DNA from 4 places in the Kitasatospora hibisci genome. Region 3 is predicted to be linked to each of the others. Evidence: riboswitches for the same ligand, from Rfam matches in the RefSeq annotation. Region 3 holds a riboswitch; each other region holds the start of a gene.

What was found. Region 3 has a riboswitch for cobalamin ahead of ACF9IK_RS13300 (ribonucleoside-diphosphate reductase subunit alpha). Riboswitches for the same ligand answer to the same signal wherever they lie in the genome.
Region 1: it holds a riboswitch for cobalamin, as region 3 does, so the genes downstream of both, ACF9IK_RS28680 (HoxN/HupN/NixA family nickel/cobalt transporter) here and ACF9IK_RS13300 (ribonucleoside-diphosphate reductase subunit alpha) in region 3, are expected to answer to the same signal.
Region 2: it holds a riboswitch for cobalamin, as region 3 does, so the genes downstream of both, metE (5-methyltetrahydropteroyltriglutamate--homocysteine S-methyltransferase) here and ACF9IK_RS13300 (ribonucleoside-diphosphate reductase subunit alpha) in region 3, are expected to answer to the same signal.
Region 4: it holds a riboswitch for cobalamin, as region 3 does, so the genes downstream of both, ACF9IK_RS10160 (cobalamin biosynthesis protein) here and ACF9IK_RS13300 (ribonucleoside-diphosphate reductase subunit alpha) in region 3, are expected to answer to the same signal.

What each region holds. Positions count from the first base shown of each region.
Region 1 is NZ_CP171642.1:6,526,320-6,530,523, reverse strand. It holds gene rpmG (50S ribosomal protein L33) at 184-348, shown strand; gene ACF9IK_RS28680 (HoxN/HupN/NixA family nickel/cobalt transporter) at 416-1,579, opposite strand; cobalamin riboswitch at 1,613-1,807, opposite strand; gene ACF9IK_RS28675 (ArsR/SmtB family transcription factor) at 1,890-2,273, shown strand; gene ACF9IK_RS28670 (regulator) at 2,429-4,204, opposite strand, start outside.
Region 2 is NZ_CP171642.1:8,191,561-8,195,764, reverse strand. It holds gene metE (5-methyltetrahydropteroyltriglutamate--homocysteine S-methyltransferase) at 1-1,706, opposite strand, end outside; cobalamin riboswitch at 1,864-2,089, opposite strand; partial or broken gene ACF9IK_RS35580 (plasmid stabilization protein) at 2,198-2,477, opposite strand; gene ACF9IK_RS35575 (ATP-binding protein) at 3,113-4,204, shown strand, end outside.
Region 3 is NZ_CP171642.1:3,138,246-3,142,449, reverse strand. It holds gene ACF9IK_RS13300 (ribonucleoside-diphosphate reductase subunit alpha) at 1-1,546, opposite strand, end outside; cobalamin riboswitch at 1,748-1,874, opposite strand; gene ACF9IK_RS13295 (glycosyltransferase family 39 protein) at 1,952-3,799, opposite strand; gene ACF9IK_RS13290 (glycoside hydrolase family 26 protein) at 3,796-4,204, opposite strand, start outside.
Region 4 is NZ_CP171642.1:2,381,355-2,385,558, forward strand. It holds gene ACF9IK_RS10150 (alpha/beta hydrolase family protein) at 1-347, opposite strand, end outside; gene ACF9IK_RS10155 (XRE family transcriptional regulator) at 504-1,217, opposite strand; cobalamin riboswitch at 1,451-1,613, shown strand; gene ACF9IK_RS10160 (cobalamin biosynthesis protein) at 1,707-2,672, shown strand; gene ACF9IK_RS10165 (cobyric acid synthase) at 2,669-4,186, shown strand; gene ACF9IK_RS10170 (putative cobaltochelatase) at 4,179-4,204, shown strand, end outside.

The DNA.
Region 1 (4,204 bases), 3.4 Mb from region 3:
CCGGCCCGCGGCGCTCCCCCACCGCGCTCCCACCTCGCTCCCGGGAATGGGCGGGCCGGAGCTCGCGTTGTGATGCGACGCATGAAAACGACTCCCATTTCGGTGTGCGGCCTCCGGCCGGCGCCGAAGCGGCCACCCCGGAGCGGCGACCCGCCGAACCGGCCGACCCCAGGAGGACCACCCATGGCCCGCAGCGAACTGCGCCCGATCATCAAGCTCAGGTCCACGGCCGGGACCGGCTACACCTACGTGGCCCGCAAGAGCAGCCGCAACGACCCGGACCGGCTGGTGCTGCGCAAGTACGACCCCGTCGTGCGCCGGCACGTCGACTTCCGCGAGGAGCGCTGACCCGCTGAGCGTGACGGAGCCTCCCCGGGGTCCCGGGGAGGCTCCGTCACATTCGGGCGCCGGCCGCCTACCGCGCCGCCTCCGGGGCGGCGGGGGCGTCCTCGGCCGGCCCGGCACCCGGCTTCACCGGCTGCGGGCTCCACTTCTGCTCGACCCCGGCGATCCGCCAGTACCCGATCGCCGCCGCCCAGACCACCACGAACAGCCCGACGATCGCGTAGCCGACGTTGTCCAGCGAGATGTCCGCGATCCAGCCGCTCACCGGGTCTGTGAGGTCCAGCTTCTCGTGGAGCACCCCGACCAGCTCGATGGTGCCGATGATGAAGGCGACCGCGATCGACAGGCCGGTGATGGTCAGGTTGTAGTACACCTTGCGCACCGGGTTGGAGAACGCCCACTGGTACGCGAAGTTCATGAACGTCCCGTCCAGCGTGTCGAACAGGCTCATCCCCGCCGCGAAGAGCAGTGGCAGACAGGCGATCGCGTACCAGGGAAGCCCGGAGGCCGCACCCGAGCCGGCCATCACCATCAGGGTCACCTCGGTCGCGGTGTCGAAGCCGAGACCGAGCACCATGCCGACCGGGAACATCTGGCCCGGCCGGGTGATCGAGCGGGTCGCGCGGTTCAGGATGCGGGCCAGGAAGCCACGCGCGTTGAGGTGCTCCTCCAGCTCCGCCTCGTCGAACCGACCGGCCCGCATCGAGCGGAACACCTTGAGGATGCCGAACAGCGCGACCAGGTTGAGCGCACCGATCAGGTAGAGGAAGGCGCCGGAGGCGGAGGTGCCGACCATGCCCAGCCACTGGTGGGTGGTGGAATCGTCGTCCATCAGCGTGTCGGCCAGCTGCGCGCCGCCCGCCACCAGGGCGGCCATCAGGACCACCATCGAGGAGTGCCCGAGGGCGAACCAGAAGCCGACCGAGACCGGCCGCTTGCCGTCCGCCATCAGCTTGCGGGTGGTGTTGTCGATGACCGCGATGTGGTCGGCGTCGAAGGCGTGCCGCATGCCGAGGGTGTAGGCGGTGATGCCCAGGCCCACCCCGAAGACCTGGGTGCCGACCTCGTACTTCTCGGGGGCGACCAGGAAGACGAGCGTCCCGAAGGCCACCACGTGCATGGCCAGGATCACCCCCATCAGCCCGGCCGTGCGGACGGTGTCCTCGCGGCGCCACCGGAAGGTCGGCAGGACGGACGGCGCCGCCGGAGCAGCGGCGGTTTCGGGCAGGGTCATCCTGGGATCACGCTCCAGCACCTCGTGGAATGACGTTCGTGAGATGCCGTGGCCGGTCTCCTGGCTGACGGGGCTTCCGTACCCGCCTTCCCAGGCGCGCGAGGCACCCAGTGGCGTCATGGGGTACGGACGATTCCCCCCGATCACAGTGGCGAGGGCCGCTCCGGACTCCGGACCCCTGAGGGTCCGTCACCGGTCTTCCCGAGCACCACGGCGGGCAACACCGTAGGGGGCCCGCGCACATCCTTGCAAGGCTGCGCACCTGCGCAGGTGTCAAGGATCACAGGGCCGGGGCTGCAAGAATGTCCGTATGCATCTCGTACCGGCCGACCGCGCGGGCCACCGCACCATCGACGGACACCGGGTCTGCGAGGCCATCGCCGCGATCGGCGACACCGGGCACGTCCGGTCCTGGGCCGAGCGGTTCTCGCTGCTCGCCGACCCCGGACGGCTCGCCCTGCTGCTCGCTCTCCACCGCGCCGGGCCACTCGCCGTCACCGACCTCGCGGTTGCCACCGGCATGCGCGACCCCGCCGTCTCCCAGGCACTGCGGCTCCTGAGGACGGCCGGCGTCGTCACCGGAGACAAGGACGGACGCGTCGTGCGCTACCGGCTCGTGGACGACGCCATGCGCCCCCTCCTCAACACCTGCGCCGCCGCCCACGACACCCCCACCGCCACCGCAGCCGGCTGAGGGTTTCCCCGGGCGCCGTCGCGCGCCCGTGAGCTCGGCGACCCGCTACCGCGCCGACCAGGTCGACCAGCGAACTGAGCGCAGACCCACCGAGGGCGTCGTGCGGTCGGCCTCAGCGCACACTCCCCCGTCCGCACCGGCGAACACCACCCTCATCACGTTCCGCCCCTCCCGATATGCGCTTCCTCGTCTCCGAGCTCGCCGAGTCGGGAGCGGCTGCGCTCGGCCAGGCCGCTGTCGCCCGATTCCTCGGCCAGGGTCACGAGCAGCCTCAACGCCTCGGCCTCCTTCAGTCGCTGGCCGAGGGCAAGCGCCCGCCGACCGGCCTCCGCCGCCAGGGCGGCGGCCTCGTCCAGCAGCCCCAGCGCCCGGCGGGCACACGCCCCCACCAGCGCGAGCCGCATCAGCATCGGGCCGTCGTCCTCCGCCTCGGCCAGCTCGGTCGCCTCGTCCAGGACGGCCACCGCCTGCTCAGGGCGGCCGACCGCGATCAACGCCTGTGCGAGGTTGTAGCCCTGTACGACCACACCGTGCGCGTCGCCCTCGTTCTCCGCCCGGGCCAGGGTGAACAGCTCGACGGCCCGCTCCGGGCGCCCGTCGGCCAGGCAGAGCAGGCCCTCCGTCTCGTGAAGCACGCCCACCAGGCGGGGGTCGACCACCAGCGGCACCAGCTCCGACGCGGCCACCAGCTGCTCGATCGCCCGCGGGAAGTCCCGAAGCTCGTAGTGGGCCCGAGCGAGCTGGTTGCGCATCCGGACCACGGCGTCCGGACGTTCGTCCCGCTGGGCCGAGTCGACGCCGAGCCGGTGGGTCTCGACCCAGTCGTCGTAGTGCTTACCACCGTGGTAGAGCGGCCAGAGCGACTCGCAGAGCCGCCAGACGTCGCCGTGCCTGCCCTGCTCACCGGCCGCCCGGACCACCTCACGCAGGTTGGCCCGCTCGGTTCGCAGCCAGTCCAGCGCCGCCGCGCCGGACGTGAACGCCGGCAGCCCTTCCCCGGCCGGCTCCTGCAGCCGCAGCCGCGATCCGAGTACCGCGACGTCCGCCAGGAACGCCCGGCCCCGGTAGTACTCGACCACGCGGGCGAACAACCCGGAACGCTCCGGAAGCTCTCGGACCCGCTCATACGCGTGGCGCCGGACCAGGTCGTGGGCGCGGTAGTGCTCGTCCGGGCCCTCGTCCACCACATCGTCCAGGAGGTGCGCGGAGCGCAGCTCGGCCAGGCCTTGGTCCACCTGCTCGATCCCCGCGGCTGCGGCAAGTTCGGCCGAGACCAGCGGGCCGGGATTCACCCCGATCAGGTGGTAGAGCTCCCGGGTGGTCCGGGGCAGCCGCCGGTAGACCGAGTCCAGGACGCCGTCGACACCGCCCTCCTCATTACTGAACGATGACAACCCACGCTCCCGGTCGGACAGTTCGGCCAACACCTGGCCCACACCCAGACGGCCGCGGTCGAGTAGCTGGAACCCGACCGCGTTAAGCGCCAGCGGCAGACCGCCGCACTGCTCGACCAGTTCCCTGAGCTCCTGCTCGCTGCCCCGCTCAGGCCCGAGCCAGCGCCGAACCAACGCGGCGCCGGCCGTGGTACCCAGCGGCGCCAGATCCAGCACCTCGGCCCCGTCCAGGCGCAGACCCGGGAGGCGCCGGCGGCCGGCGACCACCACCAACCCGGCGGACGGGAAGAGGGTCCGTACCTCGGCGGCCCGCTCGACGTTGTCCAGGAAGAGCAGGACGTGACGCTCGGCCGTGACCGTCCGGTACAGCGCGGCCCGCTCCTCAAGGGTGTCCGGCACCCGCTCCACCGCGAACGCCCGCAGGAACCCGCCCAGCACAGCCCCGAGATCGACCTCGCCGTCGTGGCGGTGGGCCGCGAGGTCGGCGTAGAGGTCACCGTCCGGGAAGTGCACGCCGTACCGATGGACGAACTGGGC
Region 2 (4,204 bases), 5.1 Mb from region 3:
CCGGTGAGCATGCCCTTGACCGGACGGTCGGTCAGGCCCTGGGCGTAGCGGAACCAGTCGACGGTCATCGGGTGGGGGCGGGAGATGTCGCCGGCGAGGACCGGCGGTCGCACGTACCGGGTGCCGTAGGACTGGACCCAGCCGTGCCGGGTGGCGAGGTAGCCGGTGAGCTGCTCGGCGAAGTACTGGACCATGTCGTTGCGTTCGGGCTCGCCGTGGACCAGGACGTCCAGGCCGGCCTTCTCCTGGTAGGCGATGACCTCGCGGACCTCGGCCTCCATCCGTTCCCGGTAGGCGGCCGCATCGATCCGGCCGGCGGTCAGGTCGGCGCGGGCGACGCGCAGTTCGGTGGTCTGCGGGAACGAGCCGATGGTGGTGGTCGGCAGCAGCGGCAGGCCGAGCCGGGCGCGCTGGGCCTCGGCGCGCTGCGGGTAGGCCTGGGCGCGCCGGGCGTCGGCCTCGGTGACGGCGGCCGTGCGGGTGCGCACGGCCGGGTCACGGGTGATGGGCGAGGTGGCGCGGGAGGCCAGGTCGGCGCGGTTGGCGGCGAGCTCGGCGGTGATCGCGCCGGTGCCCTCCCGCAGGCCGCGGGCCAGCAGGGCGACCTCGGCCGCCTTCTGCTTGGCGAAGGCGAGCCAGCGGGCGATCTGCGGGTCGACGTCGCGTTCCAGGCCGGCGTCGATCGGCACGTGCAGCAGGGAGCAGGACGGCGCGACGTCGACCCGCTCGGCGAGGCCGAACAGCGTCGCCAGGGTGGCCAGCGACTTCCCGAGGTCGTTGATCCAGATGTTCCGGCCGTCGACGACCCCCGCGACCAGTCGCTTGCCGGACAGCCCCCCGACGGCCGCAAGATCGCCCAGGTTGGCGGCCGCCGGGCCGGTGAAGTCCAGCGCCAGACCCTCCACGGGGGCCTTGGCCAGGACGGGAAGCGACTCGCCGAGGCGGTCGAAGTAGCTCGCGACGAGCAGCTTCGGCCGGTCGGTGAGGCCGCCCAGCTCGCGATAGGCGCGGGCGGCGGCGTTCAGCTCGGCCGGAGCGCGGTCCTGGACGAGCGCGGGCTCGTCCAGCTGGACCCATTCGGCCCCCGCCGCGCGCAGGTGGGCGAGCAGCTCGGCGTAGACGGGCAGCAGCCGGTCCAGCAGGGTGACGGGCTGGAAGTCGGCCGCGACGCCGGGTGCCGGCTTGGCGAGCAGCAGGTAGGTGACCGGGCCGATCAGCACCGGCCGGGCGGCGTGGCCGAGGACGAGGGCCTCGCGCAGCTCGGCGACCGCCTTGGCCGGGTTCGCGGCGAACACCGTGTCGGGGCCCAACTCGGGAACGAGGTAGTGGTAGTTGGTGTCGAACCACTTCGTCATCTCGAGCGGCGCGACGTCCTGGGTGCCGCGCGCCATGGCGAAGTAGCCGTCCAGCGGGTCGGCTTCGACCGCGGCCCGGTGCCGGGCCGGGATCGCACCGACGGCGAGCGTCGCGTCCAGCATGTGGTCGTAGAGCGAGAAGTCGCCGGTCGGGACCTCCTCGACCCCCGCCTCGGCGAGCTGCGCCCAGTTCTCCCGGCGCAGGTCGGAGGCGGTGGCCAGCAGCGCCCCGGCGGTGACCGCGCCCTTCCAGTACCCCTCGATCGCCTTCTTCAGTTCCCGGCGCCGGCCCTGGCGGGGGTATCCGAACACGGTGGCCACGGTCGCCGCGGCTGCGGACTTCGCTGTCAAGGGACTCTCCTTCGCGAGCCTGGTTCCTCCGGTGCCCGATGACGGCACGAAGGCGCGAAGGGATGACGAACCGGGCGGACGCCCCGCACGCGGGTACTGCTCCGCCTGGTACGCACGCCGACCCGCCCACGAGGTCACCGGATTGCCGCGCGCGAACGGTCGCGCGCGGGCAGTGGCAGGTCTTCGGACTCGTGGGCACGGCCGCCCTGGTTCCAGGGCGGACACCTACTGGCCGTCGCTTCCCAGACCCGACCGGGGCCCAGTGCGTATGACGGCGGTCGTTCCCACTCACCGCTGCGGGGCAGTCCCGGATTCCCACCGGGTTCCCTCTTGCGACGCGCCTGCCTGGCGGACAGGGCGAACCAGCTGCACGGCCAGCTTAGGGGCAGGACGGCGGGAGCTGAACACTGAACCGCGTAAATCGTCCGGATACCGGGACGGGGCCGACCTCAGGACAGGTCGGACGGGGCCTCCGGGGTGCGTGCCGGCTTTCAGCGCCCCGGGGCGTCGGCGAGCTGCTTCTTGTTCATCTTCGAACGAACCTCGATGTTGCGCTGCTTGGCCTCGTTGTACAGCCGGTCGTACGTCGGCCCCCTGCGAGCCCGAGTGCGAACGCAGACCACCGCGCCGCGACGACGACATGTCCTTGGTCGAGGAGCGGCTGGCAGTCCTCGACTCACCGTGCCGGGCGCGCTCCTTGTTCACGGTCCGGGCCGCGATCTCCTTCGCGCGCTTCTCGCTCTCACCACGGTCCTTCGCGCTCTCCTTGATGCGCTCGTACCGACGCTCACGCTTCCCGTTCGAACCGGCAGGCGTGGCTCCTCCTCGCCGGCTCTCTCGTCGTTCGCCTCCCGAAGGCTCTCGTCCCCCGGTTCGATCGGGGCGGAAGGCCCGGCCGAATGTGCCCTCCTCCTGCGGTTGCCCGTCCCGCTGCCCCCGACCGCACGACGAACGCCGAGGCGGAACGGGCGAAGGCGAACCACCCGGGGCCCGGTCGGCCGGGTCCGGTGCCGACGGGGCTTCAGTTATAGTGCCCACGACAAATTCCACGGGTGGGCCGGCCGCGGGCCGTCCTGGGCGTGGACCTCCTCGGCCGTCCCGACGTAGGAGCCGACAAGCGTTGCCCAGAGTGCGAATCGGCTGTCCGGTCACAGCGCGGAACGTGGTGCGCCGCCGTCCGCAGGCCGTGCACGGCGCCGCGGTCCGCCGGCCTCGTCGCTTACCGCCGGCCTGAGAGCACGGGCGCCGGTTCCCCGGGCCGGTCGGACGGCCCACCCCCACCGAGGCCGTACCCCCGCCGGGCACCGCCCGCCGTTCAACACCGTTCACCGGCACCGACGCCCTGTCACCCCGCCCTCCGGACCGCAGGGCCGGTCCGGTACCGAGAGATGGGGAGAGGAGCCGTCATGGCGTCCGTCCGGGAGAGACTGAGCAGCGCACGCGTCCAGGCCTTCATCGGCCGGGACGCGGAGCTCGGGCAGTTCGCGCAGGCCCTGTCCGGTGATCCGCACGCGCCGTTCGCGTTCTACGTGTTCGGGCCGGGCGGCATCGGCAAGTCGACGCTGCTGCGCCGCCTGGCGGACGACGCCCGGACGGCGGGACGGCTCCTCCTCGAACTGGACGGCCGCTTCGTGAGCCGGGACCCGGCCGACTTCGAACGGAGCGCCGCCCCGTTCCTGGACGTGCCCGGGACGGTCCTGCTGGTCGACTCCTTCGAGCACTGCCAGTGGCTGGAGAGCTGGCTGTGGCAACGGTTCCTGCCCCGCGCCGCCGACGACACCCTGGTGGTCCTGGCCGGCCGCCTCGCCCCGCAACCCCAGTGGACCGCCGACCCCGCCTGGGCCGGGCTGCTGGCCGTCCGCGAACTGGAGCCGTTCACCGAGGAGCAGGCCCGGAGCCTGCTGACCACGGCTCAGGTCCTCCCCCAACTCCGTGAGCGGGTGCTGCGCTTTGCAGGCGGCAACCCGCTGGCCCTCTCCCTCGCGGCCGCCGCGAGGACGGCCGACTGGAACCGGGAGGACGTCTGGGCCCCCTCGGCCGACGTCCTGCGCACCCTCCTCTCCGGCCTGATCGGCGAGGTGCCGAGCGCGGCCCACCGCCGCGCCCTGGAGGTGGCGGCCCAGGCCTACTCGACCTCGGAGGAACTGCTCGCCGCCGTCCTGCCCGACGAGGAGGCCCACCCGCTCTTCGCCTGGCTCCGGGACCTGCCCTTCATGGAGTCCACCCACCGGGGCCTCCATCCGCACGACGCCGCGCGCGAGACGCTGGCCGCCGACCTGCGCTGGCGGGCCCCCAACGCCTTCGTGACGATGCGCCACCGACTCGCCGAAGAGTACCTGCGACTTCTGCGCGAGGCACCCGAGGAGCGGGTCTGGACCGTCACCGACGAACTCTTCTACCTCTTCCGCGAGGGGGAGATCGTGGCGCGGCTGCGCACCTGGTCCCGCGAGGACGAGGTGCACGACCGGCCCCTCACCCCGGACGACCTCGACGTCGTG
Region 3 (4,204 bases):
GGAGGCCCATCACGCCGAGGCCGACCGGCCGCCAGCGGGAGTTCGACGTCCCGGCCTCGACGGTCGGGTAGAAGTTGATGTCCACCACGCGGTCGAGGAAGGTCACGGCGGTGCGCACGGTGGCGTCCAGCCGCTCCCAGTCCATCGCGCCGATCAGGTCGGTGGCGGTGGCGCCCTCGGCCACGTGGGCGCCGAGGTTGACCGAGCCGAGGTTGCAGACGGCGGTCTCGGAGTCGTCCGTGACCTCCAGGATCTCCGTGCAGAGGTTGGAGGAGTGCACGGTGCGGCCGGGCAGCGCGGTCTGGTTGGCGGCGCGGTTGGAGGCGTCCTTGAAGGTCATCCAGCCGTTGCCGGTCTGCGCCAGGGTGCGCATCATCCGGGCGTAGAGGGTCTGCGCGGGGATGGTGCGGACGGCCTTGCCGGCCAGCTCGGCCTTGCGGTAGGCCTCGTCGAAGTCCTCGCCCCAGAGGTCGACCAGCTCCGGCACGTCGGCCGGGGAGAACAGCGACCAGTCCTCGTTCGCGTTGACCCGGCGCATGAACTCGTCCGGGATCCAGTGCGCCAGGTTCAGGTTGTGGGTCCGGCGCGCCTCCTCACCGGTGTTGTCGCGCAGCTCCAGGAACTCCTCGATGTCCGCGTGCCAGGTCTCCAGGTAGACGCAGGCCGCGCCCTTGCGGCGGCCGCCCTGGTTGACGGCGGCGACCGAGGAGTCGAGGGTGCGCAGGAACGGGACGATGCCGTTGGACTTGCCGTTGGTGCCCCGGATCAGGCTGCCGCGCGAGCGGATCCGCGAGTAGGAGAGGCCGATGCCGCCGGCGTGCTTGGAGAGGCGGGCGATCTGGGCGTACCGGGAGTAGATCGAGTCCAGGTTGTCGAGCGGCGAGTCCAGCAGGTAGCAGCTCGACATCTGCGGGTGCCGGGTGCCCGAGTTGAAGAGGGTCGGCGAGGAGGTCAGGTACTCCAGCCGGCTCATCAGGCGGTACAGCTCGGCCACCTCGCGCACCGACTGCTCGTCGTCGCCGACCGCCAGGCCACAGGCGACGCGGAGCAGGAAGTGCTGCGGGGTCTCGACGACCTTGCGGGTGATCGGGTGGCGCAGCAGGTAGCGGGACTGCACGGTGCGCAGGCCGAAGTACTCGAAGCGGTCGTCACCCTGCGGGTCGATCAGCCCGTCGAGGGCATCGGCGTGCTTGGCGACGAGGGCGGCGGTGGTGTCGCCGATCAGGCCCTCGGCGTGGCCGACCGCGATCGAGGTGGAGAAGGAGACCACGCCCTGGGTCGCGGCCTCGTCGACGATCTCCAGCGCGAGCAGCCGGGCGGCGAGCTTCGAGTACTGCGGGTCCTCGGCGATCATCGACGCTGCGGCGTCCACGGCCAGCCCGCGCAGCTCGGCGAAGTCCGAACCGGCGTGCCGGCCGCGCAGCGCGGCGGCGGCGACATGGCCGGGGTCCACCTGCGGGAGGTCGGCGCTGCGGTCGGTCAGCACCCGCAGCAGAGCGCCGCCCGGGTCGGAGACCGTCGGGTCGGCGGTGGCGGAGCTGGACACCTGGGCGGGCAGGGTGGCTGAGGCAGCGGTGGTCAAGGCGCTCTCTCCTGGCGGCGATCGGCGGCGGTGGATCGAATCACCGGGCCGTTCGGGGCAGGGGAGCACGGCGCGGCAGCCGGACGGCGTCGCGCGACGGTGTCATCCCCGGCCCGCCCGCGAGGCCCGGACGTACTACTGGTGCTGAAGGCCTCTGCGGGGAGGGCGACCGGCACACCGTCGGCAGGTACTCGGACTCGCGGGCTCGGCTGGAGCCGCCCGCACACCGCTGCGGGGCAGTCCCGGATTCCCACCGGGTTCCCCTGCGTCGACAGCAGGGACGAGCATACATCTAGTGGCGGCTGAGTATGACGGCCCCATATGTAGTGGCGGGCGTGTCGCCGGGCCCGAGTTGTGGGCCCGTCGCGCTCAGTACCTGAGGAACACTTTGTACGTGCCGGAATCGCCGGTCGGGGAGCTGAACTGGGCGATCAGGCGGTAGTGCCCGCCGGCCCCGAGAGCGTCCGTGAGAGCCCGGTTCATGGCGCTCGGCGCGGTGCTGTCGAGGACGACCAGGTTGAACCAGCCGTCCCGGACGGCGGTGACCGTGCCGTCGTCGCCGCGGTGCACCACGCCGGCCCGGTCCTGGTACTCGGTGCCCCGGCGGGCCGAGAACCACTGGTCGGGCTTGCTGACGCTGCCCAGGTAGTACTCCGGCAGCCCCTCGACCTCGGTGAGGTAGCGGCCGTGCGGCTGGGCGTGCAGGCGCAGCACGCTGAGCAGCCGGCCGGAGTCGGGACCGTCCTGGTACCGCAGGGACGCCTGCTCCAGTCCGAGGGCGAGCAGCACCACCCACACCAGGATCCCCAGCTGGGGGTTGCGGAAGTGCGCGCCGACCAGCCTGGTGATGCCCACGCCGGCCAGCGGCGCGGCGAAGAGCATGCCGAACCCGAGGTGCCGGAACATCACGCCCGGGGTGCCCAGGCAGGCGTACAGGACCGGGATCAGCAGCGCCGTCCCGCACAGGGTGGTGCTCAGCGCGGCCCGGCGCAGCCGGGTGGCCGTGATCTCGTCGTCCTCGGGCGACTCGTACATCCGCTCGCGCCGTACGTAGGCGGCTGCCCCGGCGCAGGCGAGCAGCGTGAACAGGCCGCTCCACCGGGCCGCGGAGAGCAGGACCGAGCCGACCGACCGGGCCTCGTGGCCCTGCGTGGGCGACCAGGACGCGACGTCGTCCAGCAGGCCGAACGGCAGCAGCAGTCCGACGGTGCCGACGGCCAGGAGCAGCGCCCGGAGGGCGGCCGGGCCGCGGCCCTTCCGGGCCGAGGCGGAGAGCACCGTGAGGGCGAGCACGGCGGGCAGCGCGACCACGGCGGCGTACTCCGCGGCGACCGCCAGGGCCGCCACCGGCGCGGCCAGCAGCACCAGGGCCACCGGGGCGCGGGCGGTCCGGACGACGATCCAGGCGGCGACCGCGACCAGGGCGATCGCGAGGGCGTCCGGGGCGGCGTAGAAGCCGACCACCACGGTGGACTGCACGACGGCGTACGCGGCGGCGCCGCAGATGGCCACGCGCTCGTTGAAGAGCCGACGGGTCAGCGAGTAGGCGAGGACGGTGGTGACCAGGGCCAGGACCAGGCTGACCACCCGGGCCCCGAAGATCCCGCTCGCGTTCGCGGCGGCGCCGGCCAGCGGCGGGTAGAGCCAGGGCGCGCCGGGGATGCGGTCGACCAGGTCGGTCGTCATCGGGACGCCGTCGAACAGGTGGTCCAGCTCCTGGCGGCCGACGATCATGGCGATGGCCTCGTCGGGGTGCGCGGCGCCGAGCAGGCGCAGCGAGAGCGCCGCCTGGACGGCCAGCACGCCGAAGAGCAGGGCTCGGCCGATCCAGCGCCGCCGGGGGCTGGACGCCGGGTCCCAGCCGGTCACGGGGACGGGCGGGATGGTGTACGGGGCCAGTTCCACGGGCGGGCCGTCGGACGGGTGGAACCGCGGGTCGGCGGGCGCCGGGCCGTCCTCGGGGTGCGCGGACCCGTCCGGGTACCCGGCGTCCTGCGGGTACGCCGCGGCATCGGGGTGCTCCGGCGCGTCGGGGTACCCGGCGTCCTGCCGGTAGGCCGGCTCGTCCGGGTACGCCGGTCCGGGGATCCGGGCCGGCTCGTCCGGGTGCCCGGGGCCGTGCGCCCCGTTCCCGGCCTGCGCGGTGTCCTCCCCCGTCTCCGTCCGGACCGGGGTGTGCGGGATGAACCAGGGGGAGTCGGTCTCTGAGGGCATCATGGGTTCCGGATGTCGAAGCCGTAGCGAGGATCGGACACGCGCTGCTTGTAGTCCGCGAGCGACGGCGGGGAGGTCTCGATGCGCCAGTCCGCCCGTTTCACCATGTTGAACCAGACGAACCCGATGATGTCGTCGTGCGCCTCGATCCCGGTGAAGAGCTGGTCGATGTCGGCACGCTGGCGCTTCCCCTGCTGGGAGGCGGTCTCGCTGATGAAGAACGGCTTCTTGCAGAAGGCGCGGATCTCCGCCATGGTCGCGCCGTAGAGCGTGTCGAAGGTCTTCGGGCCGGTGAGGGTGAAGTAGCCGGTCATACCGGCCCAGTCCACGTAGGTGTCTCCGGGGTAGTACGGCGCGAGCCGGGTGTTGGGCGCCGGGACGGTGATGTTCGGGCTCCAGACCCAGATC
Region 4 (4,204 bases), 760 kb from region 3:
ACCCGGGGGGTGAAGCGGACCTCGGTGCCGGCGGTCAGCGTGCCCCGGTCGGCCCGGACCAGGCGACGGGTGACGCCCCGGTCGTCCCGGTGCAGGATCTCGTCGACGACCGCGTGCCCGCCGCCGGCCCACTCGACGCCCCAGCGGCCGGGCCGGGCGCTCTCGGGGCCCGGGGTGAAGGTGACCCGGCCGGCCCCGAGGGCCTGCACGAGGACGGGACCGCCGGGCGCCTCGCGGGCAGCGGTCGGACGGACCATCCGCTCCGACGCCCGGCGGCCGATCACCAGCACGGCGACCCCGGTTCCGACGGCGGCGGCCGCCACGGCGGCCGCGGTTCCCCAACGCATATCGCTCCCCGCTCTGTCGGTCGCGGACTGGGCACTCTGTGCGCACCAGTCCACTCGCGGGGGCTGCGGGCGGCCACCGGACGCGGCCGTCCGGGTCATACCGGGAACCCCTGCGCGGTCGGGACCCGGGACGGGCGGCCGGTCAGAACCCGGCGGTCACACCGGGATGTCGGTCTGCCGGCGGCCGAGCAGCTCCCAGAACCGCTCGCCGACCGGCTGGTCCCCGGTGCCGGCGGCACCGGCCGCCGGCACCGGGGATCCCCAGCTGCCGGCGCCCCAGTGCGAGGAGACCTGGTACTCGCTCTGCAGCTCCGCCAGCACAGCGGCGAGGTCCTCCTCGTGCACCGGCACGATCCGGCCGATCGCACGGACGTGCGCCTGCCAGCGGCCGTCCACGCACTGCTTCAACCGCTGGTCCAGCTCCTCCCGACGGCCCGTCACCGCGACCAGCTCGCGCAGCCGCAGTCCGAGCACCTGGGCGAGCGCATGGGTCTGCGCCTCGTCGCCGTCCCAGCGGTCGGCCGCCTCGGCCTGCTGGTAGTGACGCAGCGCGATGCCGATCCGGCGGGCCGCAGCCTCCTGGTTGAGCTCCCGGGCCACCCGGAAGTCCCGCAGCCGGGCCGGGTGGGCGCCCATCAGCTGGGCGGGCGGGCACCAGAGCGCCCGGGCCAGGGCGATGAACTCCTCCTCGGTCGGACGCAGCTCGCCGCCCTCCCAGCCGAGCACGTGGGCCGGCAGCAACCGGACCCCGTGCGCGGCCATTGCACCGGCGACCTGCTCGGGGGTCAGTCCGAGGCCGGCGCGGTGCGCGCGGGCGGCCGCCGGGGAGAAGGGCACCGGCGGCAGGGCGGGTGGCTGTCTGCGTCGCATGCGCCGACCGTAGGGGTCCGGTCCACCGGCGCCCCAGCCGCCGAACGCACGAAGCGGGACTGGAGGTACCTCCAGGCGGATGGACGATCCCACAGCCTGTCATGCGCCTGCGGCGGTCGTGATCGGAGATAGCGACGTGGTCGGGAACGGTGAGGACGGGGGTGCGGCGGCGTGAGGCCGTGTGACCAACCCCTCCGCGACCTTGGTTGACTCGCGGTTCGGCCGCGTGATGGGATCCTTCAGCCAATACGGAGGCATGCAGAGGAAGCCGGTGCGAGTCCGGCGCGGTCCCGCCACTGTCACCGGGGAGCACGTCCGACACGATTGCCACGGCGGGCCGTCAGAAGCCGCTGGAAGGCGCGGGCGTGCGTTCGACCCGGAAGCCAGGAAACTCTCGCCCCCGGTACGTCGATCCAGGGCGCGGACCCTGAGTGAGGACACGCACGCGATGCAGGCTGCCCAGCCCCACCGAGACCTCCCCTGCCCGCCGTGCGCCCGCTGACCCGCGCCGCCGCCTTCGCCCTGGGCGCCGCCGCCGGCAGCCTCGCCGACGCCCGGTTCGCCGACCCGCGCCGCGGCCACCCGGTGGCGCTCTTCGGCAGCGCGGCCGGCCGCCTGGAACGCCGGATCTGGCGCGACGACCGAGGTGTCGGCGCCGCCTACACCGCGCTCTGCGTGGGCACCGTCACGGCCGCCGCGGCGGCCGCCGAGCGGCTGCTGGCCCGGCGCCCGGGCGGGCGGGCCGCGCTGGCCGCCGCCGCGACCTGGACGGTGCTCGGCGGCACCTCGCTCACCCGGGAGGCCCGGACCATCGGCCGCTCGCTCACCGCGGGAGACCTGACGGCGGCCCGGGCCCGGCTGCCGCACCTGTGCGGGCGCGACCCGAGCGCGCTGAACGAGCAGCAGGTGGCCCGCGCGGTCGTCGAGTCGGTCGCCGAGAACACCGCCGACGCCGTGGTGAACGCGCTGGTCTGGGGCGCCGTCGCGGGCACACCCGGGCTGCTGGCCTTCCGCGCCGTCAACACCCTGGACGCGATGGTCGGCCACCGCTCGCCGAGGCACACCCGGTTCGGCTGGGCCTCGGCCCGGCTGGACGACGTGGCGGGCTGGCCGGGTGCCCGGCTGACCGCACTGCTCGCCGTGGCCGCCGCGCCCGAGCCCCGGACCGCCTGGCGGGTCTGGCGCCGGGACGGCTCCGCGCACCCCAGCCCCAACGCGGGCCAGGCCGAGGCGGCCTTCGCCGGCGCCCTCGGCGTCCGCCTGGGAGGGACGCTCAACTACGGCGACCGGGTCGAGCACCGGCCGGTCCTCGGTGCGGAGCTGCGGCCGGTCGGGGTGGACGACATCGAACGGGCCTGCCTGCTCTCCCGGCGGGTGGGCGGGCTGGCCCTGGGTACGACGGTCGCGGGGCACCTGCTGCTCCGGGCGGTCCTGGGCAGGAGGGGAAGGGCATGAGCAACGCGCTGCTGGTCGCCGGGACGACCTCGGACGCGGGCAAGAGCGTGGTCACCGCGGGCATCTGCCGCTGGCTGGCCCGGCAGGGCGTCAGCGTCGCGCCGTTCAAGGCGCAGAACATGTCGCTGAACTCGTTCGTCACCGCCGACGGCGCCGAGATCGGCCGGGCCCAGGCGATGCAGGCGCAGGCGGCCCGGGTGGAGCCCGAGGCGGCGATGAACCCGGTGCTGCTCAAGCCCGGCGCGGACGGCCGCAGCCAGGTGGTGCTGCTGGGCCGCCCGGTGGCCGAGGTCGGCGCGCTGGACTACCGCGAGCGCAAGCCCGTGCTGCTGGAGCGGGCCCTGGAGTGCCTGGCCGACCTGCGCCGCCGCTACGACGTGGTGGTCTGCGAGGGCGCCGGCTCGCCGGCCGAGATCAACCTGCGGGACCGGGACATCGCCAACATGGGCCTGGCCACCGCCGCCGGGCTCCCGGTCGTCGTGGTCGGGGACATCGACCGCGGCGGCGTGTTCGCGGCGATGTACGGGACGCTGGCGCTGCTCTCCGCGCAGGACCAGCGCCACGTGGCCGGCTGGTTCGTCAACAAGTTCCGCGGTGACGCACGGCTGCTCGCCCCCGGGCTGGAGATGCTGCGCGAGCTGACCGGCCGTCCGGTGCTCGGCACGCTGCCGATGCTGTCGGGGCTCTGGCTGGACGCCGAGGACTCGCTCGACCTCACCACCGTGGTGGACCGCGCCGAGGGCCGCGGGCCGGTGGGCCGGGACGTGCTGCGGGTGGCGGTGGTGCGCTTCCCCCGGCTCTCCAACTTCACCGACGTGGACGCGCTGGCCCAGGAGCCGGGCGTGCTGGTCCGCTGGGCCACCCGACCGGAGGAGCTGGCCGACGCCGACCTGGTGGTGCTGCCGGGCACCCGGGCCACCGTCGCCGACCTGGCCTGGCTGCGCGGGCGCGGGCTGGAGCCGGCCCTCCGGGCGCGGGCCGCGGCCGGGCTGCCGGTGCTCGGCGTCTGCGGCGGCTACCAGATGCTCGCGCGCGGGATCGTCGACGGGGTCGAGTCCCGGGCCGGCGCGGTGGACGGACTCGGCCTGCTGCCGACGCACGTCCGGTTCGGCGCCGAGAAGGTGCTCGGCAGGCCGGTCGGCGAGGCCTACGGGCAGCGGGTGGAGGGGTACGAGATCCACCACGGAGTGGTGACCGTCGAAGGGGGCGCGCCCTTCCTGGACGGCTGCCGGGTGGGCGCGGTCTGGGGCACCACCTGGCACGGCGCGCTGGAGAACGACGGCTTCCGGCGAGCCCTGCTGGGCGAGGTGGCCGCCGCCGCCGGCCGGGACTTCGTCCCCGCCCCGGACACCTCCTTCGCCGCCGCGCGCGAGGCCCGGCTCGACCGGCTGGGCGACCTGATCGAGGAGCACGCGGACACCGACGCGCTGTGGAAGCTGATCGAGGGCGGGGTGCCGGCCGCGGGCGCGCTGCCGTTCCTGCCGCCCGGGGCCCCCTTGGAGAATCATGAGTGACGTCCGCTACCCGTTCAC